Regions from separate parts of the Streptomyces sp. NPDC057287 genome, predicted to be linked through region 1. Evidence: riboswitches for the same ligand, from Rfam matches in the RefSeq annotation. Region 1 holds a riboswitch; each other region holds the start of a gene.
The links. A riboswitch is a leader RNA that binds a small molecule or an ion and turns the genes downstream of it on or off. The one in region 1 is predicted to bind thiamine pyrophosphate.
Positions count from the first base shown of each region.

Region 2: it holds a riboswitch for thiamine pyrophosphate, as region 1 does, so the genes downstream of both, thiO (glycine oxidase ThiO) here and ACFUNE_RS08750 (thiamine ABC transporter substrate binding subunit) in region 1, are expected to answer to the same signal.
Region 3: it holds a riboswitch for thiamine pyrophosphate, as region 1 does, so the genes downstream of both, thiC (phosphomethylpyrimidine synthase ThiC) here and ACFUNE_RS08750 (thiamine ABC transporter substrate binding subunit) in region 1, are expected to answer to the same signal.
Region 4: it holds a riboswitch for thiamine pyrophosphate, as region 1 does, so the genes downstream of both, ACFUNE_RS00500 (purine-cytosine permease family protein) here and ACFUNE_RS08750 (thiamine ABC transporter substrate binding subunit) in region 1, are expected to answer to the same signal.

Region 1 is NZ_JBHUYV010000003.1:487,020-494,769, reverse strand. Features, by position in the region: gene ACFUNE_RS08770 (LOG family protein) at 1-657, shown strand, start outside; gene ACFUNE_RS08765 (SRPBCC domain-containing protein) at 673-1,125, opposite strand; gene ACFUNE_RS08760 (ABC transporter ATP-binding protein) at 1,194-2,216, opposite strand; gene ACFUNE_RS08755 (ABC transporter permease) at 2,219-3,832, opposite strand; gene ACFUNE_RS08750 (thiamine ABC transporter substrate binding subunit) at 3,877-4,971, opposite strand; TPP riboswitch at 5,043-5,159, opposite strand; gene rlmN (23S rRNA (adenine(2503)-C(2))-methyltransferase RlmN) at 5,239-6,345, opposite strand; gene ACFUNE_RS08740 (phosphatidate cytidylyltransferase) at 6,743-7,750, opposite strand, start outside.
Region 2 is NZ_JBHUYV010000007.1:281,836-289,585, forward strand. Features, by position in the region: gene ACFUNE_RS16455 (thiazole synthase) at 1-444, opposite strand, end outside; gene thiS (sulfur carrier protein ThiS) at 447-677, opposite strand; gene thiO (glycine oxidase ThiO) at 674-1,894, opposite strand; TPP riboswitch at 1,892-2,004, opposite strand; gene ACFUNE_RS16470 (hypothetical protein) at 2,056-2,397, shown strand; gene ACFUNE_RS16475 (NAD(P)/FAD-dependent oxidoreductase) at 2,426-3,658, shown strand; gene ACFUNE_RS16480 (Rv2175c family DNA-binding protein) at 3,727-4,092, shown strand; gene thiE (thiamine phosphate synthase) at 4,256-4,906, shown strand; gene metF (methylenetetrahydrofolate reductase [NAD(P)H]) at 5,023-5,940, shown strand; gene ACFUNE_RS16495 (hypothetical protein) at 5,991-6,965, shown strand; gene ACFUNE_RS16500 (phytoene desaturase family protein) at 7,035-7,750, opposite strand, start outside.
Region 3 is NZ_JBHUYV010000008.1:168,501-176,250, reverse strand. Features, by position in the region: gene ACFUNE_RS17760 (LacI family DNA-binding transcriptional regulator) at 1-546, shown strand, start outside; gene ACFUNE_RS17755 (metallophosphoesterase) at 706-1,797, shown strand; gene ACFUNE_RS17750 (hypothetical protein) at 1,979-2,800, shown strand; gene thiC (phosphomethylpyrimidine synthase ThiC) at 2,909-4,711, opposite strand; TPP riboswitch at 4,704-4,837, opposite strand; gene ACFUNE_RS17740 (YibE/F family protein) at 4,909-6,264, shown strand; gene ACFUNE_RS17735 (SsgA family sporulation/cell division regulator) at 6,328-6,765, opposite strand; gene ACFUNE_RS17730 (IclR family transcriptional regulator) at 6,867-7,634, opposite strand.
Region 4 is NZ_JBHUYV010000001.1:96,094-103,843, forward strand. Features, by position in the region: gene ACFUNE_RS00490 (TIGR03557 family F420-dependent LLM class oxidoreductase) at 1-175, opposite strand, end outside; gene ACFUNE_RS00495 (LPFR motif small protein) at 388-516, shown strand; gene ACFUNE_RS00500 (purine-cytosine permease family protein) at 851-2,266, opposite strand; TPP riboswitch at 2,257-2,349, opposite strand; gene ACFUNE_RS00505 (glycoside hydrolase family 76 protein) at 2,591-3,769, shown strand; gene ACFUNE_RS00510 (FKBP-type peptidyl-prolyl cis-trans isomerase) at 3,983-4,387, opposite strand; gene ACFUNE_RS00515 (DUF6281 family protein) at 5,538-5,924, opposite strand; gene ACFUNE_RS00520 (matrixin family metalloprotease) at 5,952-6,917, opposite strand; gene ACFUNE_RS00525 (LamG-like jellyroll fold domain-containing protein) at 7,650-7,750, shown strand, end outside.

The DNA.
Region 1 (7,750 bases):
GTGGTGGGGGTGATGGGCGGCCACGCGATGGCCCGGGGCTCCGCGGCGTACCGCGGTGCCGCCGCCCTCGGAAGGGAGCTGGCCCGCAGCGGTCTGACCGTGGCGACGGGTGGCGGCCCGGGCGCCATGGAGGCGGCCAACCTCGGCGCGTACGCAGCGCCGCACTCCGACGCCATGCTGCTCAAGGCCTGCGAACTCCTCGCCTCCGCACCGTCGTTCAGCCCTTCCGTCACCGACTGGGCGAAGGCCGCGTTCGCCGTGCGGGAACGCTGGCCCGACGGGGGTTCCTCGGTCGCGATCCCCACGTGGTTCTACGGCCACGAGCCGCCCAACGCCTTCGCGGACCATATCGCCAAGTACTTCGCGAACGCCGTGCGGGAGGACGGGCTGCTGGCCCGCTCCACCGCCGGTGTGATCTTCCTTCCGGGCGCCGCCGGGACCGTGCAGGAGATCTTCGACAACGCGACGCCGAACTACTACGAGTCGCGTTCCTCGCCCACGCCGATGGTGCTGGTGAACCGCGCGCACTGGACGGAGAAGCTGCCGGCCTGGCCGCTCCTGACCGCATTGGCGGAGGGCCGGGCGATGGAGTCCCGGATCGCGCTCGTCGACACGGTGGAGGAGGCGGCCGGGGCACTCGCCCGGCTGACGGGCTGACCGGACCGGTCGGGCTCAGCGGGCGGCGAGCCGGGCGTCGAGAGCGTCGAAGAACGCCTCCCAGCCGTCCTCGGCCGCCGCGTACTGCTCGCGGGTGAGATTGCCACCGCGCTGCCGGAAGGCCATCTCGGTGGACTTCCGGCTCCTCTCGGTGAGGGTGACCGTCACGGTCTCGCCCTCGATGTCCTCGGGCGCGCTCCCGTCCTTCAGCGTGAAGACGAGCCGCTCGGGGGCCGTCACCTCCCGGTAGACGCCGTGGAAGGGCATCTCCGCGCCGGGGACCACGATGACCAGGCTCCACGCACCCCCCGGCGCGACGTCCATCGACACCCGGTCCAGCGGGACGTCGGCGTCGCCCCCGTACCAGGCGGCGAAGTCCTCGGGGACGGTCCAGGCCTCGAAGACCCGGTCCCGCGGTGCCGCGACGACACGGGTGATGTCGATGCCCTCGCGTACTGACTCGGCCATGGTCCTGTTCCTTTCCGACGTCCCCCGCCCAGAGGATCAGGCTCGGGGGACGAACGCCAGCCGGGCGGTCAGGCCGGGGGAAGGACCACCGTCTCGGCCGGGTCGAACGCCACGCCCACGACGGCTCCCTCCTCCGGGGTGTCCCGCAGACCGCACTCCGCCTCCAGGGCCGGGCCGCCCGCGGGGCGCAGGACCACGGTGACGTGGTGGCCGCGGAACGTGCGTACGCCCACCGTGCAGCGCAGGCCGTCCTCCGGGCTCCCGATCCGGACACCGCCCGGCCGCACGAGCAGCTCGCACTCGCCCTGGGGCGAGCCGTCGGGCACCGGGACCTTGCCCCAGACCGTGTCGGCCGCCGTACCGGTGACCGTGGCGCCGACCAGGTTGTCGAAGCCGAGGAAGCGGGCGACGAACGCCGACGCGGGCTGCTGCCAGACCTCCAGCGGGGTGCCCACCTGGGCGATGCGGCCGTCCCGCATGACCACCACCCGGTCGGCCAGCGCGAAGGCCTCACCCTGGTCGTGGGTGACGGCGAGCACCGTGGTGCCCAGCCGCCCGAAGAGGGTGCGGAGTTCGACGACGAGCCGTTCGCGCAGGCTGCGGTCCAGCTGTCCCAGCGGTTCGTCCAGCATCAGCAGCTTCGGGCGGGGCGCCAGGGCCCGGGCGAGTGCCACCCGCTGCTGCTCGCCGCCGGAGAGTGCGGCGACGGCCCGCCGGCCGGCTCCGGGCAGGCCGACCAGGTCCAGGAGCTCGTCGGCCCGGCGGTCGCTCTCGGTCCGGGCGACGCCGTGCATCCGCAGCCCGAACGCGACGTTGCCGCCGACATCCCGGTGCGGGAACAGCTGGTGGTCCTGGAACATGAGGCCGAGCCCGCGCCGGTGCACGGGCAGCGGTGCCTGGTCCTCCCCGTCCAGCAGCACCCGCCCGCCGTCCAGGGGCTGCAGGCCGGCCACGGCCCGCAGCAAGGTGGACTTGCCGCTGCCGCTCGGCCCCAGCACGCAGACGATCTCGTGGTCCGCGACCTCCAGGTCCACCGCGTCCAGCGCGGTCCGCTTCCCGAACCGGACCGTGGCGGCCTCCACTGCCAGCATCTCTAGAACTCCCCGGATCGGTCGGTGCGGATACGTTCGAGCAGGAGCAGCGACACCGCGCAGACAAGCATCAGGATCGTGCTCAGGGCCATCGCCTGCCCGTAGTTGAGCTCTCCGGAACGCCCCAGCAGCCGGGCCACGGCGACCGGAAGCGTGGGGTTGTCGGGGCGCGCGATGAACACGGTCGCGCCGAACTCGCCGAGCGACACGGCGAAGGCGAAGCCCGCGGCGACCAGGACCGCACGCCGTACCAGCGGCAGGTCCACCTCACGCCAGGCCCGCAGCGGCGAGGCACCGAGCACCGCGGCGGCCTCCCTCAGCCGGTCGTCCACGGCGCGCAGGACGGGCAGCATCGTGCGTACGACGAAGGGGACGCCCACCAGTGCCTGGGCGAGCGGCACGAGGATCCAGGACGTCCGCAGGTCGAGGGGCGGCTCGTCCAGGGTGATGAGGAACCCGAAGCCGACGGTGACGGCCGAGACCCCGAGCGGCAGCATCAGCAGCGCGTCGAAACCCCGTACCAGCCTGCCCGCCCGCCGGGTCAGCGCGGCAGCCGCGAGGCCGCCGATCAGGAGGGCGATGAGCGTCGCGACCAGCGCGTACCGCAGGGAGTTGCCGATGGCGTCGAGCGGCGGCACCAGGAAGGTGGAGCCGTTGGCGTCGGCGGACTGCAGCGCGCGGTAGAAGGCGAAGCCGTAGCCGCCCGAGGTGTCGAAGGAACGCTCCACCAGCACGCCGAGCGGCAGCAGGATGAGCAGGAGAACCGTCAGCAGTACGCCGCCGAGCAGCGTTCGCTGGCCGGCCCCCCGGGGCGGCCGGGCGGTCTGCGCAGGGTCGACCAGTCTCAGGGCGGTCTCCCTGCGCCGTACGGTCCACGCGTGCACGGCCAGGATCCCGCCCACCGCGGCGAACTGCACCAGGGTCAGCACTGCGGCTGTCGGCAGGTCCAGCAGCTGCGCGGTCTGCCGGTAGATCTCCACCTCCAGCGTGGAGTAGGCCGGACCGCCGAGGATCTGGACGACTCCGAAGGAGGTGAACGTGAAGAGGAAGACCATCAGCGCCGCGGCGGCCACGGCCGGGGCCAGTGCGGGCAGGGTCACCCGCCGCCAGGCGGCGAAGCGGCCGGCCCCGAGCACCCGGGCGGCCTCCTCCTGGCGGGGGTCGAGCTGTGACCACAGGCCGCCCACGGTCCGCACGACGACCGCGTAGTTGAAGAACACGTGGGCGAGCAGGATCGCCCACACGGTGGTGTCGAGCCGGACACCCCAGAGCTCGTCGAGGAACCCGCCGCGTCCCAGCAGGGCGAGGAACGCCGTGCCCACCACGACCGTGGGAAGGACGAACGGCACGGTCACCACGGCCCGCAGCAGCTGTTTGCCCGGGAAGTCGAAGCGGGCGAAGACATACGCGCCGGGCAGCGCGATCAGGAGGGTGAGCGCGGTGGAGGCGAGGGCCTGCCAGGTCGTGAACCAGAGGACGTCCAGGATGTCCGGCCGGCTCAGTACCGTGCCGATCCGGCCGAACTGCCAGTCCCCCTCGGCCTTCAGCCCCCGGCCGACGATCGCGACGACCGGGTAGGCGAAGAACAGCGCGAAGAACGCGACGGGCACGGCCATCAGACCGAGCCGCACCGCGTTCCCCCCGCGCGCGTGCCGCGCGGCTACTTCACGACGAGCGAGGACCATGACTGGACCCACTGCTCACGGTTCTTGGCGATCTTCTCCGGGGCCACCGTCGTCGGCTTGTCGACGGTCGCGCCGAACTTCGTGAAGAGCTCCGGCAGCTTCGCGTCCTCGGCAACCGGGTTCACGAACATGTTCAGCGGCATGTCCTCCTGGAACGGCCTGCTGATCAGGAAGTCCAGCAGGGCCTTGCCGCCCGCCTCGTTCTTCGCACCGTCCAGAAGGCCCGCGAACTCGGTCTGACGGAAGCAGGTACCGGTGGCGACCCCGGTCGGGGCCTCGGTGGGCTGCGGATCGGCGTACAGCACCTCGACGGGCGGGCTGGAGGCGTACGAGACGACGAGCGGCCGGTCCGCGCCGGCCTTCCTGCCCCCGGCCGAACCGGAGAACTCGTCGTTGTAGGCCTGCTCCCAGCCGTCGACGGTCTTGACCCCGTTGTCCTTCAGCTTCTTCCAGTAGTCCTGGTAGCCGGTCTCGCCGTAGGTGGCGACGGTGCCGAGGAGGAAGCCGAGGCCGGGCGAGGAGGTCGCGGCGTTCTCGGTGACGAGGAGGTTCTTGTACGCGGGCTTCAGGAGGTCGTCGAAGGACTTCGGCGGGTCGAGCTTCTTCTCGGCGAAGTACTTCTTGTCGTAGTTGACGCAGATGTCGCCGGTGTCGACGGGCGTGACCCGGTGGCGGTCCGCGTCGAGCTGGGCGTCGGCCGCGACACGGTCGAGACCCTTCGCCTCGTACGGCGTGAACAGGCCGTTGTCCAGGGCGCGGGAGAGCAGGGTGTTGTCGACGCCGAAGAACACGTCGCCGCGGGGGGATCCCTTGGTCAGGATCTCCTGGTTGAGCGCGGCTCCGGCATCACCGCTCTTGAGCACCTTGACCTTGTAGCCGGTCTCCTTCGTGAACGCCTTCAGGACGGCGTCCGAGGCGTTGAACGAGTCGTGGCTGACGAGCGTGACGGTCCTGGAGCCGGCCCCCGTGTCACCGGAGGCCTTGTCGTCGGAACCGCCGCAGCCCGCGAGCACGGTGACTCCGAGCACGGCGGCCAGCGCCGTCGCCGCGTACTTCGTGGTGGTGTTCATGTGATTCCTCCTGGAGGTGACCAGGAAGAGACGCGGCCCCGCCCGCTCGTTCAGCGGGCAGGGCGCAACAGCTTGAGTAAGGTCCGAACTTCCTACCCGGAATGACCCGGGCGAGGTTCAGAGGGTCTGCGGCCGACCTGTCCTCGGTGCCGCACTCTCAGCGCTGTGGCGCTCCCCTGCCGGAATATGAAGTTGATTTCGGGGGCCAGGCTACACCGGCCGGATCACGCCGGACCGGCCGGTTCGGGCCGGTCCCCCGCAACCGCCTCAGCGCTCGGAGGCCGCCAGCTGCCCGCACGCTCCGTCGATCTCCTGGCCGCGGGTGTCCCGGACCGTGACCGGCACGCCATGGGCGGCGATCGCCTCGACGAACGCCTTCTCGTCCTCGGGCCGCGAAGCGGTCCACTTGGAGCCCGGGGTCGGGTTCAGCGGGATGAGGTTGACGTGCACCCGCTTGCCCTTGAGCAGCCGGCCCAGCCGGTCGCCCCGCCACGCCTGGTCGTTGATGTCGCGGATCAGCGCGTACTCGATGGAGATGCGGCGGCCCGACTTCTCGGCGTACTCCCACGCGGCGTCCAGGACCTCGCGGACCTTCCAGCGGGTGTTCACGGGCACGAGGGTGTCGCGCAGCTCGTCGTCCGGAGCGTGCAGCGAGACCGCGAGGCGGCACTTGAAGCCCTCGTCGGCGAAGCGCAGCATCGCCGGCACCAGGCCCACCGTGGAGACGGTGATCCCGCGCTGCGAGAGCCCCAGGCCGTCCGGCTCCGGGTCGGTCAGCCTGCGGATCGCCCCGACCACACGCTTGTAGTTGGCCAGCGGCTCGCCCATGCCCATGAAGACGATGTTCGACAGCCGTGCCGGCCCGCCCGGGACCTCGCCGTCGCGCAGCGCCCGCATGCCGTCCACGATCTGGTGCACGATCTCGGCCGTCGACAGGTTGCGGTCGAGCCCGGCCTGGCCGGTGGCGCAGAACGGACAGTTCATCCCGCAGCCCGCCTGGGACGAGATGCACATGGTCACCCGGTCCGGATACCGCATGAGGACGGACTCGACGAGCGTGCCGTCGTGCAGCTTCCACAGCGTCTTGCGGGTGGTGTCGTCGTCACAGCTGATGTGGCGCATGACCGACATCAGGTCCGGGAACATCGCCTCCGCCAGCTTGTCGCGCGCGGCGGCCGGGATGTTGGTCCACTCCGCCGGGTCGTGCGCGAACCGCGTGAAGTAGTGCTGCGACAGCTGCTTGGCGCGGAAGGGCTTCTCGCCGGTCGCGGCGACTGCTTCCTTGCGCTCGTCGGGCGTGAGGTCGGCGAGGTGCCGCGGCGGCCGCTTGGCTCCACGGGGCGCGACGAAAGTGAGTTCTCCGGGCTTAGGCATGGTTCCTCCAGTGTTACAGACACGCCGTGGTCCTTGGGACCTCCGCCGGCGCCGCCGAGTCCCCACGGTCGGCATCGGCCGACGTGGGCGGCCCTGGGACGGCCCGGCGGACCACGGCGACCGTGACCGATCGCACGGCGGCAGGCCGTGCGATCGGCCGCCTGAGAGGGAGCTGAATTCGAATATGCGTACGTGCGTCTGTGAGCCGGGGCCGACCGTGCCGCATGCAGAGGATGCCCGCCCGAGACGGTCTCGGGTCGGCATCCGCATCGGCGTGGGCATCCGCATCGGCCGACCCGGCGAAAGGCTCGCGTGCAGCGACTCGAACCGGCGCATGCGAAAGGGCCCGCCGTGGACGGCGGGCCCTTCGTGAGAACGCGACGCGGAACCGAGGGCCTCAGCCGGATCCGACGAACAGCACTAGCAGCAGCCACACGACCGGCGCGCTCGGCAGGAGCGAGTCGAGCCGGTCCATGATGCCGCCGTGACCGGGAAGCAGCGTGCCCATGTCCTTGATGCCCAGATCCCGCTTGATCATGGACTCGCCCAGGTCGCCCAGCGTGGCGCTGGCTGCGACCGCGAGGCCCATCAGCAGGCCCTGCCACCAGGTCCCGTCGTCGATCAGGAACTCCATGCACAGGGCGCCGGCCACCATGGCGAAACCGACCGCACCGAACAGGCCCTCGCGGGTCTTCCCGGGGCTGATACGGGGGGCCAGCTTGTGCGTGCCGAAGCGCCAGCCCACTGCGTACGCGCCGGTGTCGCTGACCACGGTGAGGAGGAGGAACGTCAGGACGCGCCACGCACCGTCGTCCGCGGTGAGCATCATGGCGACGAACGTCGCCAGGAAGGGCACGTAGAACACGGCGAAAACACCGGCCGTGACGTCCTTGAGGTAGCCCTCGGGCGGCTCCGTCATCCGCCAGACGAGCACGGCGAGGGCAGTGAGCGCCATGGCGACCCAGGCGCCCTCCGCCTCCCGCACATAACCGGCGACCACCATCGCGGCGCCGCCGACGGCGAGCGGCACGAGAGGAGCGTTGATGCCCTTGCGCTCCTTGAGGCGGGAGGTGAGCTCCCAGAGACCGACCACGACCGCCAGCACGACCACGCCGACGAAGACGGCCTTCACGATGAAGAGCGAGCCGACGACGAGGGCACCGAGACCGACGCCGACCCCTATGGCGGCACGCAGATCACGCCCCGCACGCTTCTTCTGCGGAGGGGACGGCGGCGGGGTGGGCATGGGCTCCTGCGGCTTCTCGTCACGGAACAGGGGGCCGCTGACGCGCGCGGCGTCCCCGTTCCGGTCGTCGCGGTCGTCAGCGTCTCTACCTGCGTCGGGAACGTCCGGCACGATGGGCATGGGCCGAGTCTGCTGGGCGCCGTGCACATCGTATGCAGG
Region 2 (7,750 bases), on a different contig from region 1:
GCACCCCACGTCCTGGAGCTTGCGGGCCATGACCGGGTCGTCATTGGTGTACGGCAGGACCGTGAAGCCGTCGTCGACGAGGATCTCGGCGGCGTCCAGCAGCTCGATCGGATCGGGCAGCAGGGTCCGCTCGTCGGCCACCACCTCCAGCTTGATCCAGTGGGTGCCCAGCGCCTCCCTGGCCAGCCGCGCGGTCAGCACGGCCTCGCCGGCGGTGAAACAGCCCGCGGTGTTCGGCAGGACCTGGATGGAGAGGCGTTCCAGTACGGAGAGGACCGAGCCCTGCACGGTCGGGTCGAGCCGGCGCATCGCCACGGTCGTCAGCTCCGTGCCCGAGGCGATCAGGGAGCGTTCCAGCACGTCGAGGCTGGGAGCCCCGCCGGTCCCCATGATCAGCCGGGACGTGAACGCGGTGGACCCGAGCGTGAAGAGATCGTCGGACATGGTCAGCCTCCCTGGACGGCGGTGAGGACCTCGACGCGGTCGCCGTCGAGGAGGGCGGTGGCCGACCACTGGCCACGGGGGACGACGGCCTCGTTGACCGCGGCGGCGACCCCGGAGGGCGCTCTGGTCAGCGCCGCGACCAGGGTGTCCAGCGAGGTGCCGGCGGGGACGGTGCGGTGGTCCCCGTTGACGGAGACCTGGACGGGGTCTGCGGAAGGCGCGGGTTGTGTCATGCGGGCTGCTCCTGCTGCGCGGGGTCGGTGTCTTCGGGGGACGGGGCCGGGGAGTGCCCCGGGAGGGCACCGGCCGGGGCGAAGCGGCGCGGTGCGAAGGGACGGCCCAGCTCGGGCAGCTCACCGGTGGTGAGCACGTGGGCCATCACGTCTCCGGTGACGGGGGTCAGCAGCACCCCGTTGCGGTGGTGCCCGGTGGCGAGGTGGAGGCCGGCCAGCGCTGTGGGGCCCAGCAGCGGCGCGTTGTCCGGGGAGGCGGGACGCAGGCCGGCCCGCGTCTCGGTCAGCGGCAGCTCGGTGATGCCGGGCATCAGTTCGTGGGCGTCCCGCAGCAGCTCGTAGACCCCTCCCGCGGTGACGGTGGTGTCCCAGCCCAGCTCCTCCGTGGTCGCCCCCACCACCAGCTCACCGTTGGCCCGCGGCACGAGGTAGACGTGGCTGCCGCGCACGACGGCCCGCACCGTCCTGCTGAGGAAGGGGGCGTACGCCGGAGGCACTGTCAGCCGCAGGACCTGCCCCTTGACCGGGCGTACGGGGGGCACGACCGCTTCGGGTATCCCCTCCAGCCGGCCGCTCAGACTGCCTCCGGCGAGCACCACCTGGCCGGCCGCGAGCTCCGTACCGTCCGCCAGGACCGCTCCCGTCGCACGGCCGCCGGTGACGGAGAGCCGCTGGACCCAGGCGCGGCGGAACACCACCCCCGCCCGCTCGCACGCCGTCACCAGCGCCGAGGCCAGCCGCCGCGGATCCACCTGGTGGTCGCCGTCGACGCGGAGCCCGCCGCGCACGCCGGGTGCGAGCATCGGCTCCAGGCGCCGGCACTCACGGCCGGTGAGCCACTCGGACTCCAGCCCCGAACGCAGCTGCAGGGCGTGCAGCTCCCGCAGATGCGCGCGGTCGTCGGAGTCCAGCGCCACGGAGAGCGTGCCGCAGGCGCGGAAGCCGGTCTCCTGCCCGCTCGCCTCCTCCAGCTCGCTCACGAACTCCGGATAGCGCGCCGCGGACGCCACGTTGAGGCCGAGCAGCATCTGCTCGCCGTAGTGGAGCTCGGTGACGGCGGCGAGCATCCCGGCCGCCACCTGGGCGGCCCCGCCGCCGGGGTCCGGATCGGCCAGTGTGGTGCCCAGGCCGCGCTGGGCGGACCGCCAGGCCGTCACCAGACCGATGATGCCGCCCCCGACGACAAGGACGTCGGAACTCTGTGCGGAGATGCGCATGGGCGTCCAGCCCCTCCCTTCGCCGGCATGACCCGGATCAGGTTCGTACGGTCGGAGGCCGGTCAGCCTCCCTCTCAGCCCGGTGCGTCCGGACTCCCGCGAGTGTCTTACGGTGGCCAGCCTAGACCCCGCCGGCCGCAGTCAGTAAGGGAGCCGCCCCCATGGCCCGTTCGCTCGACGGACTCGTCCTCTCCCCGGTCGCCGACCAGGCCCCCGGACAGGTCGGCACCCGGACCCGCTTCACCTACCACGAGCAGGACGGCCGGATCTGGGCCGAGTACGAGGGCGGCGACATCGTCCGCGGACATCTCGTGGGCACCCGGGAGGCGGACACCCTGGACTTCCGCTACGTCCAGTTGAAGCCGGACGGGACGACCTCCTCGGGGCACTGCGTATCGGCCGTCACGGACCTCGCCGACGGCCGTGTCCGCCTGGACGAGAGCTGGGAGTGGGAGTCCCGGGAGGGCAGCGGGACGAGCGTGGTGGAGGAGCTCGCCGACTGACCTCGCGTCAGGTGATTAGGGTGGACGGGTGAGCGAGCAGACGCAGGACGAGGCGACGGAACACGCGTCGCGCGGAGTCGTGATCGTGGGCGCGGGCATGGCCGGCGTGCAGACGGCCGTGGCCCTGCGCGAACAGGGCTTCACGGGACCGGTCACCCTGATCGGCGCCGAACCCCACCAGCCGTACGACAGACCGCCCCTGTCCAAGGCGGTCCTGCTCGGGAAGGCCGAGGACTCCGCCTTCGACGTCGACTTCGAGGCGCTGGGCATCACGCTGCGCCTGGGGCTCGACGTGGCCGGCCTGCGCGCCGGAGCGCACGAACTGGACACCGAGCAGGGGCCCGTCGCCTACGACGTGCTGGTCCTCGCCACCGGAGCGGAACCCGTCGGTCTGCCCGGTTCCGAGGGCGTGCCCGGCGTGCACCTGCTCCGCACCCTCGACGACGCCGCGCGGCTGCGGCCCGTCCTGGAGCGGCAGCACGACGTGGTCGTGGTCGGGGCGGGCTGGATCGGGGCCGAGTTCGCCACGGCCGCGCGCGCGGTCGGCTGCGCGGTGACCGTCGTCGAGGCCGCCGACCGCCCCCTGGCGGGCACCATGCCCGCCGAGGTCGCCGCTCCGATGGCGGCCTGGTACGCCGAAAGCGGAGCCGAGCTCCTCACCGGCGCTCGGGTCGCCCGGGTCGAACAGGGCGCCGTCCACCTCACGGACGGCCGGGTGGTCCCCGCCGGAGCGGTGGTCGTGGGCATCGGAGCCCGGCCCGCCACCGCCTGGCTCGCGGACTCGGGCATCGCGCTCGGCCCGGACGGCTCGGTCATCGCGGACAGCTCCCTCCGCTCCTCGCTGCCCGACGTCTACGCGGTGGGTGACTGCGCCTCCTTCCCGTCCGCCCGCTACGGGGAGCGGCTGATGGTCCACCACTGGGACAACGCCCTCCAGGGGCCCCGGACGGTCGCCGCCGCGCTCGCGGACGGAGTGGCCAGGGTGTACGACCCGGTGCCCTACTTCTGGTCCGAGCAGTTCGGGCGCTTCGTGCAGTACGCCGGCCATCACGCCGGTGCCGACACCCTGCTGTGGCGCGGCGACCCGCAGGAGCCCTCCTGGACGGTCTGCTGGCTGCGCGGAGGGGTCCTGGTGGCGCTGCTGGCCGTCGGCCGCCCGCGCGACCTGGCACAGGGGCGCAAGCTGGTCGAAGCGGGCGCGCGAATCGATCCGGAGCGGGCCGCGGACTCCTCCGTACCGCTGAAATCGACGGCCCTCTAGGGTCAGGCACGGCCTCGTGCGCCCGGCCCGGCTACCGACTGTCGGTCCGGGATGGCACGCTTGTCCTTGTGACCGGAATTGACGCAAAGATCGATGCTCTCGTCCCCGCCTGGCTCCACCTTCCCGACATCGCGGAAATGCTCGATGTCGAGGTGACGCGCGTACGCCAGCTGGTCAAGGAAGGCCAGCTCATCGCCGTACGCCGTGGTGAGAACCGGACGCTCCAGGTGCCTGCCGCCTTCATCGACGGCGACAAGGTGGTCAAGGGTCTCGCAGGGACCCTGACGCTCCTGAGGGACGACGGCTACAACGACGAAGAGATGCTGGACTGGCTCTTCACCCCCGACCCGACCCTGCCCGGCACCCCCGCGCAGGCCCTGAGCGAGAATCGCGGTACGGAGGTGAAGCGCCGGGCCCAGGCGCTCGCCGTCTGACGGGAGAGCCGTGAGCGGGTGCGGGCCGTGGCACACACGGCCCGCACTCCGCGTCACCGGTGTCCGCGGGCACGGCGGCTCATCCACGTACCGGGCGGGGCGCCGTACGAGCGACGCTTCGCCGCATCAGTGATCCATCGACGTACCGACGGGGGAAATCACCATGTCCGCTCCTCGCTCCCAGCTCTCCGGCGCCCGGCTCTACCTGTGCACGGACGCCCGTAAGCGGCAGGGAGACCTCCCCGAGTTCCTCGACGCCGCGCTGTCCGGCGGAGTGGACATCGTGCAGCTGCGCGACAAGGGCATGGAGGCGGCCGAGGAGCTGGAACACCTCGCGGTGTTCGCCGACGCCTGCAAGCGCCACGGCGCGCTCCTCGCGGTGAACGACAGGGCGGACGTCGCCCATGCCGTCGGCTCCGACGTGCTCCACCTCGGCCAGGGCGATCTGCCCGTGCCCGCCGCCCGCGGAGTCGTCGGCGGCGACGTGGTGATCGGGCGCTCCACCCATGCCGAGGCAGAGGTCGACGCCGCCGTCGCCCAGGAGGGCGTCGACTACTTCTGCACGGGTCCCTGCTGGCCCACCCCGACCAAGCCCGGCCGGCACGCCCCGGGCCTGGGCCTCGTGCGCTACGCCGCGTCGCTCGGCACCACGCGGCCGTGGTTCGCCATCGGCGGGATCGACGCGGGCAACCTCGACGAGGTGCTGGACGCCGGTGCGCGCAGGGTCGTCGTCGTCCGGGCGATCACCGAGGCGGCGGACCCGGCCGGGGCGGCGGCCTCGCTGGCGCGACGCATCCGGGACCGCGCACTCTGAACCGGGCGGACGGTGTCCGTCGGGCGGTTGTCCGAGGGGTGGACAAAATCCACCTCATTCCGGTCAATCCGCCCCGTGTGGTTGGGGTACCGCCGGGCCCTGGTTAACCTCCCAGTATGGCCCTTGGCACACCTTCCACCAGGACAGATCACGCGCGCACCGTGCGTGAGCTGCTCGCGACCGGCGAGACGTCGTTCTCGTTCGAGTTCTGGGCGCCCAAGACCGAGAAGGGCGAGCGGAATCTCTGGAACGCCCTGCGCCGGGTCGAGGCGGTGGGACCGAGCTTCGTCTCCGTGACGTACGGGGCCGGCGGTTCCACCCGTGCGGGGACGGTCCGGGCGACCCAGCAGATCGCCGCGGACTCCACTCTCACCCCGGTCGCGCACCTCACCGCGGTCGACCATTCCGTCGCCGAGCTGCGCAACATGGTGGGGCAGTACGCCGACGCCGGTATCCGCAACATCCTCGCGGTGCGGGGCGACCCGCCCGGCGACCCGATGGGCGAGTGGGTCGAGCATCCCCAGGGCGTCCGGTACGCGGCGGATCTCGTCCGGCTGATCAAGGAAGCCGGTGATTTCTGCGTCGGCGTCGCGGCATTTCCCGAAATGCATCCGCGGTCGGCCGACTGGGACTCGGACATCGCCCATTTCGTGGACAAGTGCCGCGCCGGTGCCGACTACGCGATCACCCAGATGTTCTTCCAGCCGGAGAGCTATCTGCAGATGCGTGACCGGGTGGTCGCTGCGGGTTGCGACACCCCGGTCATTCCCGAGGTGATGCCGCTCACCAGCGTGAAACAGCTGGAGCGTTTCGCGCAGCTCAGCAACGCGTCCCTGCCTTCCTCGCTGAAAGAGCGTATCCACGCCGCGAAGGACGACCCGGCCGCTGTACGCTCCATTGGCATCGAGTTCGCCACGGAGTTCTGCGCGAAACTGCTCTCCGAGGGTGTCCCGGGGCTGCACTTCATCACGCTCAACAACTCGACGGCGACACTCGAGATCTACGAGAATCTCGGACTGCACAAGCAGTCGTGACCGGCCGTACCCGCCACCAACCGGGGCGGTGGCCGTAGGAGGGGGCGGGCGTGGGCTGGACGGTCCTCTACATCGCATTCGGCATAGTGGCGTTGTGGCTGCTGGGCGAGGTGCTGCTGCAGTACAAGGCACGCCTGCGCTGGCGGCTCCTCGCCTTCGGCGGCTTCCTCGGTGTGGTCCTCGGTGTCCTGATCCCCTCGGTGCTGGTGATCGCCCTGGGCGCGATCGCCTTCGCCACGGGCCAGACGTATGTGACGCTCTCCTTCAGGCGTGGCTTCTCGACGGGATGGGCCATAGGCGGCAGCCCCGGTGAGAGCCGCCGTCGCCGTGGGGCCGGCGGCCGGAAGCCGACCCTCGAAGTCTCCGGCCTGGAGTACGAGGGGGCTGCACAGACCGAGGCCCAGGACGCGGAGGCCGGTCCTTCGGCGGTCTACGAACCCGAGCCGATGCCGGACGACACCGGCCAGTACGGCATCTACACCGACCCCGCACCGGCCGGCCGCGACGACCACCAGCAGGGCGAGCAGCAGCCGCAGTACGCCGCCTACGACCCGCACACCGGCTACGGCCAGCCGGCCGCCCAGGACCCCTACGCCGCTCAGGGCGGCTATCAGGACCAGGGTGGCTACCAGCACCAGGGTGGCTACCAGGATCAGGGCGGCTATCAGGATCAGGGCACCTACGCGGCGCAGTACGACTACGGCACGGACCAGGCGGGCTACGCCGCCTACTCCGACCCCTACATCGGCACGAACACCACCACGGGCACCGGGCAGTACACCGCCTACGACAACACCTACGGCGACGGCAACGGCCACGACGCCTCGTACGGCAGCGGGCAGCAGCCCGCGGATCCGTACGCCGGGCAGTACACCGACACCCCGCCCGGCGGGGTCTGGGTCCCGCAGCAGCGCGAGAGCGACCAGTACCACCCCCCGCTGCCACCGGAGGCTCCCGTCCAGCCCGCTCCGTACGGCAACGGCAACGGCTACGACACCGGCCAGAACGAGCAGTACCGCTACTGAGCCGACCGCTCCAGCGGCCCACCGCCCGGCTGCACCGGCGGACGGCACGGCGTGCCGTCCGCAGGGCTCTTACCGGGAGCCACGGAAGTCGTCACCCTCCACGACGAGTCCGGCGACCAGGGCGCCCGACATCCCCGCGTGGGCCGTCCCGCCGCCCGGATGGGACCAGCCGCCCGCCAGGTACAGGCCCGGAAGCGGGCTGCGGTTCCCGGAGTGCAGATACGCGCCCCCGGCTCCGGCCAGGGCCGGAGCCGGCACCGAGCCACCCTCCGCGCCGGTGTCGGCCGCGGTCTCGGCGGGCGTACGCACCTCGGCGTGGAGGATCCGCTCACGCAGCCCGGGAACGGCCTCGGCCGCACGGCCGATCACCGTGTCCGCGTACCGCTCGCGCAGAGCCCCGTCCGTCCAGTCGACCGGACCGTGGGGTGCCACCGTCACCACCAGGGTCACGGCCTCGTGCTCCTCGTCGGGGCGGGTGGCCGGGTCGTCCGGGCGCAGCACCGTCACCGTGGGCCGCTCCGCCGTCCGTCCGCCGAACACCGCCTCCTGCTCCGCACCCGGATCCCCGGTGTGCACCACCGTCCGGTGCACCGCGCCGGCCTCCCGGGCGCCGCGCAACGACAGCAGGACGAGGAAGCGGCCCGGAACCGGGGCAGTGTGGGACGCCCCCGCGGGCGGCTCCTCCCGGACCGGCAGGAGGCCGGGCGCCGGCTGCGCGCCCAGGACCACATGATCGGCCTCCACGCTCGTGCCGTCCGCCAGCTCGATCCCTGCCGCCCTGCCGT
Region 3 (7,750 bases), on a different contig from region 1:
GACCTCCTGGACCACCTCGCAGCCGCGGGAGCCCGCCGCATCGGGCTGCTGACCGGCACCACCACCGACACGTACACCCGCCTCTCCACCACCGCCTACCTCCACTGGTGCGAACGGGTCGGCCAGGACCCGGTCTACGAGTCCTATCCGGCCCACGACCCCTGCGCGGGCGCCGTAGCCGCCGACCGCCTCCTCGCCCGCCCGGACCGCCCTGACGCCGTCTACGGACTCTTCGATCCCAACGGCACCGATCTGCTCGCCGCCGCCCGCCGCTACGGCCTGCGGGTCCCCGAGGACCTCCTGCTGGTCTGCTGCAGCGAGTCCACGGTGTACGCGTCGACCGAGCCTCCGATCACGACGCTCTCGCTGAAACCCCGCAGGATCGGCACGGCGGTCGTCCAGCTCCTCATCGACGCCATCGAAGGAGTCGTGCACGACGGTCCGGTGGAGCAGGTGATACCGACGGAGCTCATCGTCCGGACGTCCTCGCAGCGGCGCCCTCCGCGCACCACGGTCAGCCCTCCGCGGTCACCCGCCGGGGACTGATCGGATTAATCCGGACCAAACGGCCGATGAACCAGGTGTGCGCACGGATTCACCACCCCTGGTGCGTCACACAGCACGATCCGCATTCCTATGATGGGCGCACGACACCGCGGACCACCTCTACCAGGCAGGGCCCGTCAGGTGTACGGAGGCGCGACGGTGGTGGAGGGGTCGATGACTCAGGGGGCCGGTCAGGAACCCGTAGTGCGGACTGCGACGTTGCGTGACTTCCGCGTACCGCCGTATGCGCAGGTGCCGATGGAGCCACGCCTGCCGCACCAGCCAGGCTTGCCGCACCCCGGCAACGTCGCGGTGGGCGACGAGCCTCCGGAGGGGTACACCCCCACCGAGCGCGACCTGCCAGTGATCAACCGGGGTGACACCGTCCAGGTACGGACCGTCCCGGAGGCCCGGGCCTCCGACGGGTCCGGCCGGGGCCCGCTGTACGTCGTCGGCGACGTCCACGGCTACCTGGACGAGCTCCTGGCAGCCCTGCACCAGCAGGGCCTCGTCGACACCGAAGGGCGGTGGGCGGCCGGCAACGCCCGGCTGTGGTTCCTCGGCGACTTCACCGACCGCGGTCCGGACGGCATCGGCGTCATCGACCTGGTCATGCGCCTCTCCGCCGAGGCCGCGGCCGCGGGCGGGTACTGCAAGGCCCTCATGGGCAACCACGAGCTGCTGCTGCTCGGCGCCAAGCGGTTCGGCGACACCCCGGTGAACTCCGGAGCGGGCACCGCGACCTTCCAGGCCGCCTGGCTGCTCAACGGCGGCCAGAAGACGGACATGGAACGGCTCCAGGACGTCCATCTCCAGTGGATGGCGCGGCTCGACGCGGTCGTCGAGGAGGACGGGCATCTGCTGATGCACTCCGACACGACGGCCTATCTCGACTACGGGGCCACCATCGAGGACGTCAACGACACGGTGCACGCCATTCTCACGCGGAATGACGCCGACGAGTGCTGGGACCTCTTCCGCAAGCTCACCAAGCGGTTCGCCTTCCGGGACGAGGGCGGCGCACAGGCCGTCCGCGAACTGATGTCGACCTACGGCGGGCAGCGCGTCGTCCACGGTCACAGCCCTATTCCGTACCTGCTCGGCGAGGTCGGGTCGGAGGACGGCGAGGACACGCAACGCCCCGTGGTGGACGGCCCGCACGTCTACGCGGAGGGCCTCGCCATCGCCATGGACGGCGGGGTGACCATGGCCGGAAAGCTGTTGGTCGTCCAGCTTCCCCTGCATGACTGACGGGTGCCGGGGAAAACGCATCACGACCCGACTCCGTCGACGCCTGGGCCTATTTCCGGAAACCCCCTGTCACCGCGTGCCGTAGGCGCTCTACCATCGGCGTATCAGTGGCAGGCTCTCCTCCGTTTCCGCCCGATCGCCCGGCCCGCACGGTCGGTCAGGCCCTACGGAGCATCGGGGGATGCAGATGAAAAGCGCTCCGCACCTGCTGGCCGAGGACCGCCCCGAGTACGAGCGGATCCTCGCCGACGCGCTGCGTCATGCTCATGAACGACCGGATCTGGACGGAGTCGGCGACCGTCTCAACACGGAACAGCTGCGGACGATGGCGCTCGAGGCCACGCCCCTGATCACGGCGGCGGCCGCCACCGAGTACGACCACTACGTGCAGGTCCGCGGCGAGCTCCGCGGGCCGGGCGACACGGACGACGGCACATCGGTCCTGGGGCCGGTGACGGACGAGGCCGATCCCACGGGCGCCGGGACCCTGGCGGTGATCACCGTGCTGGCGCCCGTCCTCGCGGGTGCCGCCGCCTTGATATTCCTGCTGATCGGGTACCTGCTGAAGGCACTCGACCCCGCCCCGGCGTTCGCCGCAACCATGGTCGCCGCCGGCTGGTTCTTCGCGGCCGTCGCCGCCGCCGCCATCCTGGCCGCCGCGGTGGGGCTCCTCGTCACCGCGCTGCGCAACGGCGCCACCGCGCTGCCCGCCGTGGACGAGGAGGAGGAGCCGGAGGACGTCGCACGCGCCCGGGAGGCCTGGCGCCACGCCCTGCTGGAGCGCGGCATCCTGCCCTTCCTCCGGGACGCACTGGCCGACCCGACGGCGGGGCCCGCGTCGCGGACACCCCACCGCTCGGCCAACCGGATCCCGAAGATCGGCTACAGCAGACCGGACTTCTCCGGGCCGGAGGACGGCCCCTCGGCCGGCCCGCGTCCCACCTTCACCAGCCCGGACTTCACCAGCCCGGACTTCGGCGGCCCGGAGCACCAGCCGGAGTGATCCGGCCGGGTCCGGAGCGGCAGTCGGAGCGATCCGGCACGGCCCGGTGCCGCCCCCGCCGTGGCGGCGGGGACGGCACCGTCGCCCACAGGGGGCGTGCGGCCGAAGTCAGTCCGCGATCGGCAGATAGACCCTGTTGCCCGCCGCCGCGAACTCCTTGGACTTCTCGGCCATCCCCGCCTCGATCTCGGCCTGTCCGTCCCCGTGCTCCCGCCGGATGTCGTGGGAGATCTTCATCGAGCAGAACTTGGGCCCGCACATCGAGCAGAAGTGAGCCGTCTTCGCCGGCTCGGCCGGCAGGGTCTCGTCATGGAACTCCCGCGCGGTGTCCGGGTCGAGCGCCAGGTTGAACTGGTCCTCCCAGCGGAATTCGAAGCGGGCGTCGGACAGGGCGTCGTCCCACTCCTGCGCCCCGGGGTGCCCCTTGGCGAGGTCCGCCGCATGAGCGGCGATCTTGTACGTGATGACGCCTGTCTTCACGTCGTCACGGTTCGGCAGCCCGAGGTGCTCCTTGGGCGTGACGTAGCAGAGCATCGCCGTCCCCCACCAGGCGATCATCGCGGCGCCGATGCCCGAGGTGATGTGGTCGTACGCCGGAGCGACATCGGTGGTCAGGGGGCCCAGCGTGTAGAACGGCGCCTCCTCGCAGATCTCCTGCTGGAGGTCGATGTTCTCCTTGATCTTGTGCATCGGGACGTGTCCCGGGCCCTCGATCATCGTCTGGACGCCGAACCGCTTGGCAACGGTGTTGAGCTCACCGAGCGTGCGGAGTTCGGCGAACTGCGCCTCGTCGTTGGCGTCGGCTATGGAGCCGGGGCGCAGGCCGTCGCCCAGCGAGTACGTCACGTCGTAGGCCGCGAGGATCTCGCAGAGGTCCTCGAAGTGCTCGTACAGGAACGACTCCTTGTGGTGCGCCAGGCACCAGGCCGCCATGATCGAACCGCCGCGCGAGACGATGCCCGTCTTGCGCCGGGCCGTCAGCGGGACGTACGGCAGCCGGACACCGGCGTGCACCGTCATGTAGTCGACGCCCTGCTCCGCCTGCTCGATCACCGTGTCCTTGTAGATCTCCCAGGTCAGCTCCTCGGCCCGGCCGTCGACCTTCTCGAGTGCCTGGTAGAGGGGGACGGTGCCGATCGGCACGGGGGAGTTGCGCAGGACCCATTCGCGGGTGGTGTGGATGTTGCGGCCGGTGGAGAGGTCCATGACCGTGTCGGCACCCCACTTGGTGGCCCAGGTCATCTTGTCCACCTCCTCCTCGATGGAGGAGGTGACCGCGGAGTTGCCGATGTTGGCGTTGACCTTCACCAGGAAGCGCTTGCCGATGATCATCGGCTCGATCTCCGGGTGGTTGACGTTGGCCGGCAGGACGGCCCGGCCCGCGGCGATCTCCTCGCGCACGACCTCGGGTTCGACGTTCTCCCGGATGGCGACGTACTCCATCTCCGGGGTGATCTCGCCGCGGCGGGCGTAGGCGAGCTGCGTGACGGGCCTGCCGTCACGGCTGCGCCGGGGCTGCCTCGGACGCCCGGGGAAGACCGCGTCGAGGTTGCGCAGACCGCCTCGCGGCGAGGTGTGCTTGAGCCCGTCGTCCTCGGGACGCGCGGGACGGCCCGCGTACTCCTCGGTGTCCCCGCGCGCGATGATCCAGTTCTCACGGAGCGGGGCGAGCCCGCGGCGTACGTCGGTGTCGGTGGTGGGATCGGTGTACGGCCCGGACGTGTCGTACAGCGTCACGTCCTTGCCGTTGGTGAGGTGCACCTGACGGACCGGCACACGGAGATCCGGGCGCGTGCCCTGGACGTACCCCTTGTGCCATCCGATGGACTTCCCGGCCTCGTTGTTCTCCGCATCCTGCGCATTCCGCGCATTCTGCGTCGAGGCAGGCGTGCGTGCGTCCGCTGTGGTCATCAGACCTACTCCCTACGCCGGCATTACCCGGTAACAGGTTCGGCGGTCGGCGCAGCGTGTCCCGTACGGATATACGGAGGTCAGCGCCCTCTCAGCCCGGTGCTCCGAGCTCCCGCGTGTACAAATGTGCCTCCACGCTAACCTCCCATCTGGCGTGCTGGCCAGAGGGCCTCCCCTGTTCTTGGGATGATCGCCGGGTGACGTCCCCCGGAAGCGCCCCCGAACCCCACGGCCCCGCATCAGGCAGCACGCAGAGTCATGCGCACGGCCACTCACACAGCCACGGCCCCGCCGCACCCGTGTCCAAGCACCTGCGCAAGGTCATCGCGGCCGTGGTGATCCCCTTCGCCACCGCTGTCCTGGTCGGCCTCGTGGCCTTCTGGCCGGGCGGAGCACCCGCCCACGAGCGCACCGGCGTCGGCTTCGACCGGCAGACCCAGGACGGGCGGGTGACGAAGGTCGTCGCGGTCGACTGCGCGGACGTCAACGCCTCACAGGTGCCGGCGACCGGCGACACCTCCACCGCCTCGGGCCGGGAGGCCGTCAACGAGCAGTCGGGCCGGTGCAAGAAGGCCACGGTCGAGGTGACGACCGGTGCGGACAAGGGCCGTACGTTCGTGGAGGTCGTCCAGCCCGATGCGCCGCGGCAACTGCACGACGGCCAGGGGGTGGTCGTGGCCTATGCGCCGGACGCGCCGCGGGATCTGCAGTACTCGGTGACCGATGTCGACCGCACGGTGCCGATGGCGTTGCTCGCGGGGATCTTCGCCCTCGCAGTGGTCGTGGTGGGCAGGCTGCGCGGGCTGATGGCGCTGATCGCGCTCGCCGTCTCCTTCGGTGTGCTGACCCTGTTCATCCTTCCGGCGATCCTGCAGGGTTCGAATCCACTGGTCGTCGCCGTGATCGGGGCGAGCGCCATCATGCTGATCGCGCTCTACACCTGTCACGGTCTGACGGCGCGCACCTCGGTGGCCGTGATCGGCACACTCATCTCGCTGCTGCTGATCGGGCTGCTGGGCTCCCTGTTCATCGGCTGGGCCGGCCTGTCCGGCAACACGGACGACAACACCGGCCTCATCCACGGGCTGTACCCGGAGATCGACATGAGCGGCCTGCTGTTGGCCGGTGTGATCATCGGTTCGCTCGGTGTGCTCGACGACGTGACCGTCACCCAGACATCGGCGGTCTGGGAACTGCACCAGGCCGACCCGACCATGGGCGTGCGCGGGCTCTACCGGGCGGGCATCCGGATCGGGCGCGACCACATCGCCTCGGTCGTCAACACGCTCGTGCTCGCCTACGCCGGCGCGGCGCTTCCCCTGTTGCTGCTCTTCTCGATCGCGCAGAGCAGCGTGGGCACGGTGGCCAACAGCGAACTGGTCGCGGAGGAGATCGTCCGGACGCTGGTCGGGTCGATCGGGCTGGTCGCCTCGGTGCCGGTGACGACGGTGCTCGCGGCCCTGGTGGTCTCCGCGGACCGCACGGGGCTCGGCGCGGAAGCCGGAGCTCCTGCACCCGCGCGGACCGGGAGGGGCCGACGCCGCAAGGCGTGAGCCGAGGCACCGTACGCACGGCCCCGGTCCGCCGGTGTTCGATGTTCAGCCGGGCCTTCCTGTTCAGCCGGCGTTCTGTTCCTTGGCGAGGATGCGGCCCAGCGCCTCTTCCAGATTCCCGTCGAAGTCACCCAGCGTGTGCTCCTGCCCCAGTGGCACCAGCTTGTCCGTCCGGTCGAGAAATGCCACAAGCGGTGCCGTGCCGGCCCTGAAGAGCGCACGGTCCGCGCCGACCTGAAGGCGGATGTGCACATCCGACAGACCTTCGGGCTCGGTCGGGCCGATGTGCACATCGCCGTCACCGCTGGGGCTGTTGAGCCCGTCGAGCAGCAGCTCGCGGCCGAATGCCCAGGTGACGGGGGCGTCGCCCGGCAGGTGGAAGGTCATCCGGATCGCGTACGGATCGCTGACCTCGTACCGGAGCTCCACAGGAATACGGAAGGAGAGCTCCTCGGAGACGAGGAAGCTCATCATGACCTCTGCTTGAACCGACTCGCGCATCGTTCAACCCCGCAGTAGATGAATCTGGCCAGGAATGATCCCCCATGGCCCTATTGACGCCATCGTGATGCACGCGATAGCAGATCACAAGGAGTGATTTTTCAGATACTGATAGAGAACACGAACGAGCGCAAGAGGGTGGTCACTTCACAGCGTAGTTGTTCGACTGCGGGGAGCAACCGTTCTTCTTGGTGCAAGGGGAGAGAAACAGCCATGGCCGCCACGGCCGACCCCACGGTGATCGGAATGGCCGCACAGACCGTTCCCATGGCGTACTCCTGCCGTTCGACGACGGGTTCCGTACGCTTCATCGATCTCAGTCGTTTCAGAAACGCCTGACGGTCCCTTACGGAGTAACGCGTCAGCGGCCGGACGGGGTGCCGGTCCAGATGGTCCTCGCGCGCCCGCTCGTCGAGCTGCCCCAGGAGGCACTGGCCGAGGGCGTGGGCATGCCCTGTCTCACGGAACGAGGCCCACTCGTGCACCGCGGGCACGGCAGGGGTATCGGCGACGGCGACCATCTCGATCTCGCCATCCTTGTACAGGGCGCAGTACACAGGGGCACCGATGACGTCCGCCCAGTGGGCGAGCGAGTCGACGATCACTCCGGGACGCGGAGTCGCCGGGCCCCCACCCAGCCGTTCGGCTGCGGCCCCGAACAGGAAGACGCCGTTCTCCCTGCGCAGATAACCCTCATGGGTCAGGGTCCGCAGCAGGTGGTAGGCGGTGGGAAGGGGAAGGCCGGCCTCCCTGGCGAGCTGCTTCGCCGGCGCCCCGTCCCGATGGGTGCCCACAGCCTCCATAAGTCTCAGCGCCCGCTGAACCGAACCGATCAACGTCGGGACAGCGGTACTCGATGCCGTGGTCACAGGTCACCCCCAGGCATGGTGACGGGCTGTCAGCCCTCCCGCGGAGGCCGCCCCCACGGGCCCGCCGCGAGCCTGGGGTCCGGAGACCGGACGGTCGCACAAACCACTGGGCAGGA
Region 4 (7,750 bases), on a different contig from region 1:
CGATGCTTCCCAGCACCGTCCAGGCGAAGGGTGAATGCCCCTGGTTGTCGAGCCAGGGGTGATAGTGATCGCTGATCTCGACGAAGTCGAAGCCCGCCTGCTCTGCGAGGACCGCCTGCCGTACGAGTTCCGCCGGGCCGAACGCTTCGGCAGCGAGCTTGTATCCGATTTCCATGCGTTCCTCACTTCTCGTGTCCAGGGCGTTCCGTCCGCCTACCCGTGCCTGCGCCAGGTGGTCCTCACCCGGGAGTACCGGCTGCGCCGTCGGCGACGTGCACGGACCCCGTGAACGGCGATGAGTTTCCTCCCGGGACGAGCGGGCACGCGCTTGTCAACAGCACATCGCGGCCTCCCAGCGCCGCGGTGGCATCGAGAGGGAGGAAACACATGCTGAAGGCGATCGCAGACGTTCTCCGATCCATCGGCGGGGCCATCGCCACCGTCGTCACCCTGCCTTTCCGCGCCGTCGCGCGGCTCTTCGGCGGAGCCTCCGACACCGCGCACGGCCACCACTGACCATCTCTCCCTCTGACGATCGCCCCGGCAGCCTCCCCGAGCCTGCCGGGGCTTCGTGCGTACGAAGGGCCTCCCGGCCCCGGCAGGCGTCCTCCGCTCCCGCCGCTGCCGCTTCCGCCGGATGGGCGTGCGCGCTCCGTCGGAGGAGCGCGGAACTCGGCTGTCGGGCCGGCCAGGACGACCGCGGTGCGGACCATGGCCCCACGATCTCCTCTCCACGCCTCGTCAGCACGTGGAGGCATCCGGACGGGGCCGTGTTCCGGGGCCCGCCCGGGGCAGCCACATGCGCGAATGCCTGGGACCGCGCTCCCCGTCAGCGGTGGCCGCGAACCCGTCAGGAGCGGTGGCGCAGCCGCAGCGGGGCGTAGAGCGCCAGGGCCACGAGGAACGCCACCCCATAGGCGAGGTCGGCTCCGTGCAGGGCCTCCGCCACCGGGCCCACGTACAGGCCGGTGCTCATGAACGGCACCGCCGCGGCAAAGGCGGCCACGAAGGCGGTGAGCGCCGGCCACCACGGCCGGTCGCGGCCGCTCTCGGCGGCGAGGTCGATCGGTGCGCCTCCGCGGGCCCTGGCCCGCACCGTCCAGTCCACGGCCACGATCGCGACGAAGCCGGGAATCCAGTAGCCGACCAGGAGCAGCACGTTCTGGAAGCGCGCCGTGGTGTCGGCCGCGTGCATCCACAGCACGAGCGGGAAACCGAGCGCCGCGGCGAGGGCGGCGGCGACGGGGCGTGGCAGGCGCACCCCCATCGTCTGCAGCGCCAGGGAACCGCTGTAGTCGTTCATGGCGTTGCTGCACAGCGCGGCGAGCGCCACGGCGAGCAGACCGAACGCCCCGAGCGCTCCCCCGCCCAGAAGGGTGTCGATCCCGCGCGCGGTCTGGTCGGTGAGGACGGACGCGCCCCACAGGCCGAGCGTCTGGACCGCCACGAAGGAGACGCTGATGCCCAGCAGCGTGCACCAGAACATGCGCGGCCGTGACGTGGTGGGCGGCAGATAGCGGCTGAAGTCGCTGGCGTAGGGGGCCCACGACAGCGCCAGGCTCAGGGCGATCGTGCACGTCAGGACGAACGCGCCCGCCCGGTCGCCGCCGTGCACGGTGCCGGAGGCAGTGGGCTGGACGCCGTCCAGCAGTTTGACGGCGAGCACGGCGAAGGCAGCGGCGAGGGCGAACGTCATCACCGTCTGGAGCCGGTGGATCGCCTCGTACCCCAGCACGCCGAGCGCACCCTGGGCGGCCATCATGACCAGCACGCCGAGCCAGAAGGGCCAGCCGAACAGCTGGGCCAGCGCGTCCCCTCCGAACAGGCCGATCAGCGCGTCCCAGGCGATCGAGGACAGCCACTGCAAAGCTCCGGGCAGCACGACGCCCCTGCCGAACGCCAACCGTGCGAGCGGGAGTTGACCGACCCCGGTCCGGCTTCCCCAGGTCCCGAGGAAGGCGGTGGGCACCGCCCCCACGAGCGTGCCCAGCACGACGGCGACGAGCGCAGTGGCGAAGTCCAGGCCCAGGGCGATGCCCACGGTGCCGGTGAAGACACCCGTCATGGTGAGGTTGGGGGCGAACCAGACGGTGAACAGCCTGCCGGCGCGGCCGTAACGCCGGTCCTCCGGAACGGGGGCTATCCCGTGCGTCTCGATCCGCAGATCGCCGGGGGCTGCGGGCATGCGGCCCCCGAAAGCGGGACGTGGGGCAGGAACTGCCTGCTTCGCGACCGCACGGTCGTCGGGGGTATACGGCAACGGCATGAAGACATCCCTCCGCCAGTACTAACTGGTTCAGGTTCGACGGGTGTGTTCTCAGCCCCTGCGGGGCACCCCGTGTCCGGTTCGGCGGCCAGGATAACCGGGCGGCCGACCGGGCCCGGCCGCGGGGTGACCGGCGCGCGGGCCGCGGGGTGACCGGCGCGCGGGCCGAGGGTGACCGGCGCGCGGGCCGAGGGTGACCGGCGCGCGGGCCGGGGCCATGCACATCACTCACCGCCCTTGTCCGTCCTGGCCGTTGACGCCTCCGCACCCTCGTGACAACGTTGTCAGGTCCCGCACTCCGCGCCTCGAACAGGAGAGCCCCGTATGCGCTGGTCCCCCTCACGCCGTCAGGTCCTCGGTGCCTCTCTCGCCGCGCTGGCCGCCGCGACCACCACCGAAGCGTCCGCAGTGGCCCCCGCCGGTGCCCCGTCCTCTTCCCGCTCCCTCTCGCGTGCGCGCAGCACCTACGACGCCCTGAAGGAGTACTTCGACACGGCGGACGGCACCGGGCTCGTACGCGAGCAGTACCCGGCCGCCCCCGACGACCGTCCGTACTCCTACGAATGGCCGCTCTCCCAGGTCCACGTGGCCGCCCTCGACCTGGCCTTCGTGGACCACCGCTACGCACCGGCCCTGGCCGTCCGCGCCCGGGCGCAGGAGCTGTACTGGAACGCGGCGGGCGGCACCACCGGCCTCCCCGGCTACGACTCCTACCCGGTCGCGCCGCACGGTGGCGGTGGCGACATGTTCTACGACGACAACGAGTGGGTGGGACTGGCCAAGGCCCAGCTCCACCTGCAGACCGGCGACCGGGCCGCGCTCCACCGCGCGAAGGAGATCTTCACGCTGGTCGAGTCGGGCTGGGACACCGACCCGGACCACCCCGCCCCCGGCGGAGTGTTCTGGACCCAGGCCGACTGGAGTCACAGCCGTAACACCGTCTCCAACATGCCCGGCGCCCAACTCGGCCTGCGGCTCCACCAGATCACCGGCAGGTCCCGCTACCTGGAGTCCTCCAGGCGTTTCTACGACTGGACCAACGCCCATCTGCGGACCCCCGAGGGCCTCTACCACGACAGCCTCGACCTGACGGGCACGGTCGACCGGACCATCTGGTCCTACAACCAGGGCGTCCCGGTCGGCGTAGGCGTCCTGCTGTACGGGGCGACCGACGACCGGGCATACCTGAACCAGGCCCGGCGTACGGCCGAGGCCGCGTACACGCACTACGTGACCGAGGGCAGGCTGCACACCCAGCCCGTCTTCTTCAACTCGATCTTCTTCAAGAACCTGCTGCTCCTGGAGTCGGTGACCGGCGGATCCGTCTACCGGCGGGCGATGGCCGACTACGCGGACCACATCTGGTCCGAGCGACGGGACAGCTCCACCGGCCTGATGCGTTTCGACGACAGCGGGACCACCCAGGTCATCGAGCAGGCCGCCGCGGCACAGGTCTTCGCGGTACTGGCCTGGCCGCGCGGCGCTTGGCGGACGCTCTACTGACTCCGGCCGACGCGGGGTTGCCCTGCGCCGCACCACGGTGCGGCCCGCAGCCCCGAGCACGCTTCCCCTCCAGCCACGGACAGGGCCCCGACCTCTGTGAAGTGATCCCCGCTCAGCTCGGGTCCCCGCTGCGCGCCGAGAGGTTCCCGGCGTGATGCCGTACTCACGTGTGGACCGACGGGCCTCTCGGATGCGCCCGGTCCGGCCGGCCGGTCAGGCCGGGCCTCGCTCCGGCGGGCCGCCCACGACCGTGAGCAGGTCGACGACGAAGACCAGTGTCGAGCCCGCCGGGATCAGAGTGGAGGGCGACTGCTTGCCGTAGCCGAGACGCGGGGGAACGATGATCTCGCGTCGGCCGCCGACCTTCATTCCCCGCACTCCCCGGTCCCAGCCCTTGATGACTTTGCCACCGCCCACAGCGAACTTGAAGGGCCGGTCCCGCTCCCAGGAGGAGTCGAACTCCCTTCCGGACGCGAACGTGACCCCCACGTAGTGAACCTGGACGACCCTGCCCGGTTGCGCCTCGGGTCCGTCCCCGACCACGAGGTCCCGGATCGTCAGCTCGGTGGGCACATCACCCTCCGGAACCTCGACCTCCGGCTTCATCGGTTCGCTCATCACGGTCCCCTCGCTCGCCACCGAAATCCTCCGCACGGACAGCGCTCGGGGGTCGAGGACGAATGCCCGCCTCCGTGCGCCGTCCGCCACACACAAAATGCCCTCAGAAAACAGGTTTCCCCAGGTCAGGACAACTCTACCCGGGGATGCCCGGTGGGACGGGCGGGACGATCCCGATACGTGCATACTGCGCGAGGGCTCCGCTCCGGAGGGGAATCCTGTTTCCCCCTCGCGGGATCCGTGGCCATGCGCAGGTTCGGTAAGAGGAATCGGAGGCATAGGAGGCACAGGAGGGAACCTCACTCCTTTTTCTCCCCCATGCAGGCCGCCAAGCCTCAATCGCACGCCATTCGAAGTGACTAACGTCACTCAACTCCGGCCCTCTGCCGGGAAGGTGGGACCTTACCTTTGAGAAGTATCGATTCTTAGGGGTGGGCGGACTTTCATGGTGCCGGACAATTCGATATTCATCGGTTTCGCGGCCAGAGCAGGTCGACTTTTGGTCCGAGTTTTTCTCTGGGGAGTCGCAGCAGCACTGACTGCTCTGAGTGCGTGGACAATCTGGCTCATCACGATGGGTGGCGGCGGCCCAAAAATAGCCGTGTGGACTGCTGTCCTCATCGCTCCGGGAGCGCTTTTCGGTTTGATTGCGGCATACCAGCGAAAGAAATCTCGCGCCGATCTCCCTCGGTGTGCCCACCCATCCTCAACAGCCTCGAATGCCGATCACGAGAAGACCGCTCCCCCCTTCCCGGGCACCGACCGACAGGGCACCCCCGCATAACACGACGACCGATCATGCACGGCGGATGAGAAGAACCGGCAAGCCTCCTCCGCATCTTCGGGACATCCGGAGCGATCTCTCTCACGTCAATTCGTTCTCACAATGATTCCCGGATTCGACATGAGGCAGGTTCGCCCGGAGTGCCGCCCTCTCCTGTCCCGCTGGTCGCCTTGAACTCCTGCACGGCATCGGTCGGCCGACGAATCCATCTTCACGTCACCGAGCCGTTAAAGAATGTCCGACGCCCAGGGAGCCCGCAGCGTCGATCAGTGGCCGGACGAAGGCGAAGGCAGGGCCTCCTGGTGAAGCTTCGGCCGGGATGGTGATCCCGGCCTGTCAGAAGGCCCTGCCCAAGGAATCGGGAACTCAGTTGTCGTCGATCAGCTTCTTGATCTCGGAGGGAACCTCCATGCCGGAGTACGCGGCGACAACCCTTCTCCCGCCGGAACCGTCCCCGACCGCGACAGCGATCTCGGAAGAGACACCGTTGACCGCGTAGACCGTCACGACTTCCTGCTCGACCTTGTCACCACCGCTGTTCTCGTCGCAGGGAGGGACTGTCGCGGAGCCGAGCTTCTGCCCTGCCGTGCCGTCCGTCTTCGAGACTTCCCGGTACACCCGCCCCTCGTAAGCTACGCGGTAGGCACATGACGCCGAGCCTCCGTCGCTGTCGCTGCCCGAGGAACACGCGGTCACCGACATCAGCATGACCGCCGTGAGCGCGACTCCGGAGGCACGGCGAGCGCAGTTCACTTCATCTCCTCGACTGACGCGTCCTGCTCAGTAGATGCTGCGAAGGCCGAGAACGTCTCCCTTGCCCAGAGTCCTCGCTATCGTCGAGCAACGGATGGAGTTGGTGGTCATCGTGAGGTTCGAGTGAGCCGAGGAGACGTGGCCCATCCCGAAGACGTGCCCGGCCTCGTGCGTTCCGACGGAGCGGATGTCGTACAGGTTCGAGCAGCTACTGGTCGGCGAGTTCGTGAAGTTGTAGTCGGTGGTGTTGAACCGGACGTCGGCTTCACGAAGGTCGTTCTTGACTCCCGGGGTGGGCCAGGACCACCAGCAGGTCGTGGCGACGACACCGCTCTTGAGGTTGCCGGCGTCCCAGGTGCTCTTACCGTCGCGGGAGGTGCACGAGGAACTGCTGTTGATGTCGGCCTCGTAGGTGGTGGTGCCCGAGTAGTGCGAGCTCGCGGAGACCGAGTCGCCGTAGCCGCAGTTGTTGTAGCTTCCGGTGATGTTGTTCACGGCGTCGGCGAAGGCGGCCTGGGCGCTGCTGCGGGAGAGACCGCCCGGCATGCCTCCGTCACCGATGTACCAGTTGTAGGTGCCGTACTCCTTGAGGTCGTTCGTGGAGTAGGAGCCGTCACTGCACGCGCCCGTGGCGCTGGGGGAGTCCAGGTCCGGGAGTTCGGGCTCGACCCCTGAGGAGGAGTCGAGCGCATCCGGGTCGACGCTGTCCGGCTCGTCGGACACGTCGTCCGTGGTCGTGCTGGGGTTCCCGAGACTGTCGGTGGCGTCGATGCCGGTGGGCGCGTCCGGACTCGAGTCGGTCAGGTTGTAGGAGACGACGCCGTCGGCCGACACCTCCAGGCTGAAGCCCTGCGACTCGCCGTCGGTGGTCAACGTGTCCACGCCTACGGCGGTGTTGGGTTCGGGCACCGTCACGCCGGTACCGCCGAAGGTGACCACACGGCCGACCACGGGGCAGCTGATCACCGACGTGCCCGCCGGGAGCGTGCTCACGGTCAGGTCTCCGGTGGCGGGCGGGCAGACCTGCGGTCCGTCCAGGCCTCCCCCATCGGCGTACGCCCCGCCGCCGACGAACGAGATCGAAGCCGCCAGAGCGAATGCCGCAATCCCTCTGCCCGCGAGTCTCCGGTTGTTCCTAGCCACTCTCTACCCCCAGTTTGTCCGTATTATGTGAAGATCCTTTTGGATTCGCTAAGAAGCTAGTGCTCAAGCGATCACTTGCGGTACTGCGTTTCAGGCCGACCATTTTTCGGCCACCTTCCGGGGGTGGCGACATGGCGCAGTCCGGCGGCACGGGGGCACACATCTCCCATTGCGCCCGGTAGAGGCGGTGTCCGGCCGATTTCGTACCGCACGGAACACGCCAGCCACGCAGTCGGGCGGTCTCGCGAATTGGGCGAGATGGGCTAAGTGACCGAAGTGGGCGTAATGAGCTGCATTTTCCGGATATTCCGGATCACAGAATCACGGTTCATTGACGGCGTGCACTCAAGGCTGGTTTCCTCTGTGTGCGTCTGGTGAAGATCCAAGCCTTGGGGGAGGGAGACGGACTTCTTACGCGGCCCTGCGTTCCGCACCGTCCGCGCACCTCTACGGCTCTCACGCCCGGCGCGTCCTGTTCATGCCGCGACGCGTGCCCTCCACCCGCGTCCAGCGCGGCGGGGGCTTCGCCATTGCTGTGCTTTTCTCGCGGCCCCTGACGGGCCGCGCTGCAGATGGAGCGAGATGAGAAGAACCATATGGTCCACGGTTGCCATGGCCGTGACGGTCGTGGCGATCGGCATGGCACCGGCTCAAGCCGAGCCGCTGGACTCCAGCGGTCCGGC